2 regions of the Lysinibacillus sp. NPDC097231 genome follow, and region 1 is predicted to be linked to the other one. Evidence: riboswitches for the same ligand, from Rfam matches in the RefSeq annotation. Region 1 holds a riboswitch; the other holds the start of a gene.
The links. A riboswitch is a leader RNA that binds a small molecule or an ion and turns the genes downstream of it on or off. The one in region 1 is predicted to bind lysine.

Region 2: another riboswitch for lysine. It lies ahead of ACIQXF_RS15815 (amino acid permease); the one in region 1 lies ahead of ACIQXF_RS06300 (aspartate kinase).

What each region holds. Positions count from the first base shown of each region.
Region 1 is NZ_JBIWDH010000006.1:128,720-133,239, forward strand. It holds gene ACIQXF_RS06290 (hypothetical protein) at 1-69, shown strand, start outside; gene ACIQXF_RS06295 (methyl-accepting chemotaxis protein) at 113-1,372, opposite strand; gene ACIQXF_RS06300 (aspartate kinase) at 1,553-2,779, opposite strand; lysine riboswitch at 2,923-3,101, opposite strand; gene ACIQXF_RS06305 (hypothetical protein) at 3,445-3,645, opposite strand; gene uvrC (excinuclease ABC subunit UvrC) at 3,738-4,520, opposite strand, start outside.
Region 2 is NZ_JBIWDH010000027.1:3,107-7,626, reverse strand. It holds gene ACIQXF_RS15820 (response regulator transcription factor) at 1-625, opposite strand, end outside; gene ACIQXF_RS15815 (amino acid permease) at 1,343-2,725, opposite strand; lysine riboswitch at 2,886-3,062, opposite strand; gene ACIQXF_RS15810 (CynX/NimT family MFS transporter) at 3,239-4,447, shown strand; gene ACIQXF_RS15805 (nitric oxide synthase oxygenase) at 4,486-4,520, opposite strand, start outside.

The DNA.
Region 1 (4,520 bases):
CAGCGGCAGGATGTTGGTCACACAAGCGTTTTCACAGGGGTGAAGGTTTTAGCTTGTGTTCCTCTTTAATCGGTTGGGATGAAGAAACGCCCTCCCTGATTATAGTTTCACTTTATAGTTGAGCATGCCTTTCTTTTAAAAGCACATCTATTAACGAAATAAAGGCTTCTAAAATATTAAGTGAATGTTGAATCATTTCTTCTAAATTAATAATTGACAGTTCATTCACTAGTTTTTGCGCTGCCGTATGTACTAATTCATGAGGTTTTTCTATATGAAGATACTCTGGTAAATTCTGATATTGCTCAAAATTCCCATAATACCATTTCCCGAACGCACATTGATGATGCGTTTTTAAAGTTTCTTTATGTCCAGCCTTTTGAATAGCATATCGTAAAAAACTAGCATGATCCATTAATCTAGCTGCCAATTGGCTAACTACTGTTTGCTCTAAGGGCTTTCGAATTGTCGGTACAATAGCCTTTAACATTTCAGATACTTGGTTCTGTATAATATCCGAGAAGTCACTTGTGTGTGATAATTCCGTCGTTGTTACTGCTAAACGATCTATAGCTATAACATTTTCTTCTGATGCAGCAGTTATTTGATGAATTCCGTGCGCTGCTTCTTCAATATTTTTACTTGTTACGGTTAGATTAGCAATATTGTCCTTCATTATATTTAAAAAGTCAGTGAAGTAATGTTCGACTTGTTCGATATTTGTTATAGTATTTTGCACCTTCTTATCTATGAATGATCGAATGTTCGTCATTTCTTGCAATGAATTTTTCGAGCTGTTGGCTAACTTCCCTACTTCCATCGTAACAACATTAAAACCCTTTCCATGCTCACCAGCACGTGCTGCTTCAATTGAGGCATTTAAGGCTAGTAGTTGTGTTTGATCGGCAATCCCAGTTACACTTTTACCAATATCATTCATTTTAGTCATTTCATCATTTAACTGTTTTGTTGAATGAGCTCCTACGGCTAACAACTCCTGAACCATTTCTCCTTTTGTGATGGATGTTTCCATTTCTTCAACAAGTAATATCGAATGCTGTTTTATTTCCTGAATATTTGCATTAACATTTTGCTCGACCGCAAGAATCTCTTCTGTATTTGACGACATTTCTTCACTCATTGCTGAAATATCCCCTACTCTCGCCGAGACACTTTGAACCTTTAAAGTCGTTTGACAATTAATCAACTCCATATGTGCTAGTACGAAGTCTAATATCGCATTTTTCACATCAATGGTTTCCTGCTCAAGTTCCAATTCAAGAACTCTCTTTTTTAATATTTGTATTTCTAAAGCGTTGTGTGTCTCAACGCTTTCATCTATTGGCTTTTGAAATAAACCGAATAACGCCATACAAATTCCCACCTTTTCCTTGGTAAAACATGTCATACATTTTATTATATAACAATAAAATTGGATAAAGTATTAAAAAGATGTAAACAAAAATAGGATATGCCATTTACTGACACATCCTATTCATGAATCAATTTCTGTACCTGTCGCTTCGCTTTCTCTACCAAAAGCTGAAAGAAGTTAAATGTAAAGCGCTTGTTCTAAATTAAATTCATCGTGTAATGCATTTGCTGCACGAATCATTTCGTCCTGAGGTACAACGACAGACACTTTTATTTCAGATGTGCTGACCATTTTTACTGGAATACCTTCACGACGTAATCGATCAAACATTCGAGCAGCGACACCTGGATTAGACGCCATCCCTGAGCCAATAATAGAGACTTTTGCTAAGCCGATTTCAAAATCAGCAAAACTAAACCCTAGTGATACTTTACTGTCTTCAAGAACACGTAATGCTTCTGCAAATTCCTCTTTCAAAATGGTAAACGATACTGTCGGTTTCAAGCCATCAATTATTGCTTGTACGATTATATCTACGTTTATCCGATTTTCTGCAAGTATTGTGAATATATCTGCTAACGAAGCATCGGAATAAGCATCATAGCCAACTGTTAGGCGAATAACATCTGACTCAAAGGCAACACCACGTACTATTAAATTTTTCTCCATTTCTACTTCCTCCTTCAATAAAGTACCTACCGTATCTATTTCACTCGAACGAATAATAACTGGGATTTGAAACTTCTTTGCTAGCTCTACTGCTCGTGGGTGTAAAATTTTTGAGCCTAAATTGGATAGCTCTAGCATCTCATCATAGGAAATTTCTTTTAGCTTTTGTGCCCTGGTAACTTGATTTGGATCAGCCGTATAGACTCCATCCACATTTGTGTAAATATCTACTCGCTCCGCCTTCAATGCTGCTGCGATGGCTACAGCCGTTGTTTCTGCTCCACCTTTACCAAGCGTCGTAATATTCCGTGAATAATTGATGCCCTGTTCCCCAGCAACGATTACAATTTGTCCCTGTGCAAAATGCTCTTCTATTCGACTAACATCAATATCATCAATACGTGCATTGACATGCATATCTTCTGTTTGAATACCTGCTTGCCATCCTGTTAATGACACTGCATCATATCCTTCTTCCTGAAGAGCAATTGCAACTAGCGCACTTGAAAGCTGTGAACCCGTTGAAAGTAGTACATCAAGTTCACGCTTTGACACATCATCTGATAATTGCCGCGCCATCTTTACTATTTCTTTAGCCGTGCTTCCCATTGCTGCAGTTACAACCACAACATCAAAACCTCTGTCCTTTTCTACAATCGCCTTTTTCGCAATCTCATGAATTTGCTCTGTTGATGCTAATGTAGCACTACCAAATTTTATGACAATTCTCTCCATCCTTCTCATTCTCCTTCTTTAGTCAAAGCATTTCTCATAAAGGTTAATTGTTGTGAAAAAATATTTGTCTCAAGAAAAGCAAAAAGGCAACTCTCACATAACGTGAAAGCTGCCTAGACATGTACAATAAAAGTAATTTGCGCATGTGTGATAGCTCTCCGAAACGTTTAGATTCGACAGTCTTACATCTCTTAAATGCAAAACCAGTACAGCATCGGAAACAACGATGCTCCACTTCGGCAAGCTCCCCTTTCATACATTTTCACTGGACTTGTTCGTCCTCCAATGTACTACTGTTGAACCTTGCGCCTCTATCATCACTTAAATAGTGAATATATTTAGTTTAGCCATAGCCGAATATAACATTGTTATATTGGTAATCAATGTTATATACAACCTTAGCACATGTCTAATCCTTTGACAATGTCTCTTGTATAAAATCAATTTCGCCTTAGCAAAATTGCGTCCGAATTTTGAATTGTGCCATTTGTAGGAAGTTAACCTAAAACCGTCACTTCCTGTGACAACGGTTAACTGACCTACATCGGTAAAAACGCCACGTCCTGTGGCATTACCGAAATGACCGACATCGTGTCGGCCCTCGTGCAGGCCTCCTTTGAAAATCCGTGACATCCGCCGGAGGCATTGGGCCAACGTGATGTTGGTCACTCAGTCGTGTGTTGTTGTTGCTGTCGCTTCGCTTTCGCACAGATAAAACCATGTTGCTGTCGCTTCTCTTTCGCACAGATAAAACCATGTTGCTGTCGCTTCGCTTTCGCACAGATAAAACCGTGTTGCTGTCGCTTCGCTTTCGCACAGATAAATTGCCACAGGACGTGGCGTTCCGTTCTTAGACTGAGTTCCACTATTTCAGTAGGTATTTGGAAAAGGAAATCTATCTACTTTTTCTCACCACATTTAGAGGCGGGAGTCTTCTGTAGCTGACGCTTTGCTTTCGCTACAAAAAACTATCTGCTGAATGAAAATAGGTATATATATTGCTAGCTAGATTTGCAGGCATTCCAGCCTCCTGCAATGCCAGCTCACTTGCCTCACGAATTTTTTTGACAGAGCCAAAATGCTTAAGTAATTGCTGTTTTCGCTTTGGACCAATACCCTCGATATGATCAAGTACAGATTGAATGGCATGCTTTTCGTGCTGTTGACGTAAGAAGGTAATCGCAAAGCGGTGTACCTCGTCCTGAATTCGTTGCAATAAATAAAATCCATCACTTGTACGCTTTAAGGCAATGACTTGAGGCGGATCACCAAATAATAGCTGTGACGTATTATGCTTTTCATCTTTTGCTAATCCGGCAATCGGAATGACTAGGCCGAGCTCATCTTCTAATACTTCTCGCGCGACTTCCATTTGCCCCTTCCCGCCATCTATTAGCACTAAATCTGGCAATGGTAATCCTTCTTTTAATACACGCGTGTAACGACGACGTATTACTTCCTGCATTGCCCCGTAATCGTCATGCTTAGCAGCTGTGCGTGTTTTGTACTTTCGATACTCCTTCTTTGCAGGTTTCCCATCGACAAATACAACCATCGCTGATACAGCATCTGTCCCATGCATATGACTATTATCGAAAGCTTCGATTCGTAAAGGTGTAGAAATACTCATAGCTTCACCAAGCGCCTCACAAGCTCCTATTGTTCGTTCTTCCTGACGTTCAATAAGCTGGAACTTAGCCGCTACTGCAATTTCAGCATTTTTAGTTGCTAAATCAACAAG
Region 2 (4,520 bases), on a different contig from region 1:
CCATTTTTTCGCGTAGTCTTCTTATATGTACATTAATAATATTTTCGTCTCCATAGTAAGCATCATTCCAAATCAGTTGATAAATTTGTTGTTTTGTGAAAACACGATTTCGATTTGTGACGAATAACTTTAAAAGGGCGAATTCCTTTGAAGTGAGCTTCACCTTTTGTCCGTTCTTTTCAACTGAAAAATTCACAATGTCAATCGTTAAGCTATCTATCACTAATACATCTTTCTTGTTATCTACTTGATTGGAGTATTTTGTAGCTCTTCTTATGGCAGCTTTTACCCGTGCTGAAAATTCTAACATGGAAAACGGCTTGGCAATATAATCATCTGCCCCTAATCCTAACCCTAACGCTTTATCCACATCACTATCCTTCGCAGACATAATGATGATTGGCAGTGATGCCTGTTCCCGTACTATTTTTAAAACTTCTAATCCATTCAGTTTTGGTATCATAATATCTAAGATCACTAAATCATAGGAATTATTTAAACAATTTTGTAATGCTTCTTCTCCATTAACTGCGGAGGTAACAAGGAACCCCTCCATCGTTAAATAGTTTTCTACCATTTCACGAATGGCTTCGTCATCTTCTACGAGTAAAATATGCTTTTGCACTTTCATGCACCTCTTCCCAACATAAAGCCGTTTATATAGATCTCGTCATTTCTATGGATCATCACCACAACTAGGAGTTGATTTCCGTTCCGGCTGCGCGTTTTGGCTGTCGCTTCACTTTCGATCAACTTATATACACGGTATACATTTTAACAAATGGCATCTTAAAAATTTTGTGATAACTCATTTTTATAACAGCTTACCATATTAAGGTTATATACCCAAAGAAGAGAACCATTAGAAAACTAAAGCACCTTTTTAATATTCCCTTAGTGGTCCTGAGTACACTTCTGTACAAATTTGTAAACTCTAGAATTAACCAGTATATTCTTATTAGTAAATCAATTTTTTAGAAAGGACCGATAAAATGACTTCCAAAAATTACGGATTATTTTCTATTACTCTTAGTATTATCGGGCTTTTATTATTTTACGTATGTTCGTTAAGCAAAAACGGCATTCTTGGAATTTACTTTTATTTAGGTGCTCTACTCTGGATAATAAGTATCTATTTAGGTATATTGGGGATTAAATCAAAAGAAAAAGGCGTTTCTAAATATTTGGGTCTATCCGTCATTTTACTTATCGGTGTAAGCTATGGACTAATAATAACAGTTATGGGTGTAAGGGGTTTCGGTGCATAACCACGACTTCATAATAAATCAAAAAAAACTGCCCTGTAGCCTTTTTTTGGCTCTCAGGACAGCTTTTTTACTTATTATTCTACTTTTAAATCACATTGCTCTAAAGGAAGCATTTTTGTTTTATGCTTGATTTTATAGCCAAGCCATAATAGTAAGAACAGCGGAATCCCGATATATGAGACAAGGACTCCATACCAATCTATTTTATCACCCATAAAGGCATTGTAGTTTTGTCCAATAACAACAATCATACAAACTGTAAAGGCAAATAGCGGACCGAATGGGTATAGCTTTGCTTTATACGGTAGCAATTTTGGATCCAAGCCTTGCGCTTCGAAAGCTCGACGGAAACGATAGTGACTAAATGCGATACCAAGCCAAGCAATAAATCCAGACATCCCAGAGGCATTTAGGAGCCATATATAGACCACACCGTCACCAAAGAATGAAGCTAAAAATGCTAGGCAGCCTACAGCTAATGTTGCCGTTAGAGCATAGATTGGAATACCTCGACGACTTAATTTCATGAAAATCTTTGGCGCATGTCCATCCACGGCTAATTGCCAAAGCATACGTGAAGACGCATAGAGCCCAGAATTCCCTGCTGACAGCATAGCCGTTAAAATAATAGCATTCATTAATGAAGCAGCAAAGGCAATTCCTAAATTATCAAATACCAGTGTAAATGGTGATACAGCAATATCTTCTGATAATAAACGTTCGTCTGTAAATGGAATTAGCATCCCAATTGCACCAATCGCCAAAATATAGAATAAAAGAATTCGCCAGAAAACTGATTTAACAGCCTTCGGGATATTTTTACCAGGCTCATCAGTTTCACCTGCTGTTATTCCAAGCAGTTCTGTCCCTTGGAACGAGAAGCCGGCTGCCAGGAAAATTCCGAAAGTAGCAAGGAAGCCACCGTGGAATGGTCCGTCACTAATAAAGAAATTCGTAAAACCTACTGGAGCGTTTCCACCTAAAATGCCAAAAATCATTAAGAAACTAATGATAATAAAAATGATTACAGTTACAACCTTTATCATTGCAAACCAATATTCACTTTCACCATAGCTTTTTACTGATAATAGGTTGAACGTTAAAACAACGGCAATAAATAAAACTGTCCAAAGTGCTGATGAGCTATCTGGGAACCAATATTTCATAATTAATGAGACAGCTGCAATTTCTGCTGCAATTGTGATTGCCCAGTTATACCAATAGTTCCAGCCAAGTGCAAAACCTAAAGCTGGATCTACAAATTTTGTCGCATACGTACTAAATGAGCCTGATGATGGCATATAGGCTGCCATTTCTCCTAAGCTCGTCATTAAAAAGTACACCATAATACCGATTAATGCATAGGCGAGCAGTGCACCGCCAGGGCCAGCATTTGCAATGGCACCACCACTGGCTAAAAACAATCCTGTACCGATTGTACCGCCTAATGAAATCATTGTAATATGACGGCTTTTTAATTCTTTTTTCAGCTTAGGCGCCTTATGGCCGAGCTGATTTACTTTTATTTCACTCACTATAAGCTTCCTTCCTATTTAAGAGGCAAAAAAATGCCATCACATGAACACTGTGATGGCTAAGTTAATCCTCAGTTCTAAAAAAATTGATAGCACAACACGTTATCCAAACGTGACAGTTCTGTTCCTTTCGGAGACAGCCCCAGCATGAGGGTTTCAAGTCCCCTCATACTTCGGCGATATTTCCTTTCAACTAATATCTCTAATGCTTGTCATTTCCATTAGCATACTCTTAAATATCGCGACCTCTACCTCAATACAAACATGAGGCATATAAATATTAAATTTATGATGTGTACTAGTTTATCATACGACCTATGACATTTCAATAATCAGAGTAATGTTCCGTATTTTATGAATTTTCTACTATTTTTAATGATGTGGTAAAGTGATATAGTGGTTCAATTATAATTGTTCTTACAGGGGGGATTTATTTTGACTACTCATGAACATTCTACTACTAATCCTAGCAGGGAAATTAGCTGGAAAGGTACAACCTTATTATTAGTCATTGGCGTTATATGTATTGCCTCAACATTACGAATGCCATTAACAGCTGTTGGACCTATTATTGCCTTTATCCGTGAAGATTTAGGTATATCCAACGTATTAGCGGGATTTCTAACAACTATCCCGTTGCTAGCCTTTGCGGTTATTTCGCCATTCGCACCAATTGTCGCACGTAAATTGGGGCTAGAATTAACATTATTTTTATCTACTATTCTTTTAGCATTGGGGATCGTACTTCGCTCTCTTGGTACGACAAGTTTACTCGTGTTCGGTACTATGCTAATTGGAATAGCCATTTCATTTGGCAACGTGCTCATTCCAGGATTGCTTAAATTGAAATTCCCTTATCATGTAGGTTTACTGATGGCATTTTTTACAATGTCGATGAATTTAACAGCCGGACTTGGTGCTGGTATTAGCTACCCGATTGCCAATTCGTCGCTTGGCTGGCAAGGTGCATTGGCAATTGCGCTTGTCCTAGTAGTGTTAACCATTTTAATTTGGATTCCACAGTTGAAATTTAATAAACCTGAACCAACTGTTAAGACTATGAAAGCTCGTAAACCATTATGGAAATCACCTGTTACTTGGGCAGTAACAGGCGCTATGGGCTTACAATCATTATTATTCTATACGACCGCAGCTTGGATTCCTGAAATATATATCGCACAAGGATTACCTGCGGATCGTGCAGGCTGGATGTTTTCCATCATGCAGTTTTCACAGGTTCCCATGGCTTTAGTTGTGCCTATTATTGCTAGTAAAATGACATCTCAACGACCTCTTGTATTAATGTTTACATCATTTTATTTAGTTGGCTTTATCGGGGTAGTTATGGAATGGACAAGCCTCGCAGTGTTGTGGATGGTGCTTCTAGGCTTAGCAGGAGGGGCTTCATTTGCTTTAGCAATGATGTTCTTTACACTACGTACTCGTACTGCTTTTGAAGCGGCTGATTTGTCAGGCTTTGCACAATCATTAGGTTATTTATTTGCCGCTATTGGTCCAATCTTATTTGGATATTTGCACGACTTATTTGGTGGCTGGAACATCGCTGGCTGGCTCTTTGTTGTCGTGGTAATGATACTGTTCTTGTGCTCAATGAGAGCTTCTAAAGATGAATATGTGAATTAAAAAGGCAGCTCATGTTAACATGAGCTACCTTTTTTCGATTAGTAAGGTGGTTTCTGATAAAAATAATTCGGTG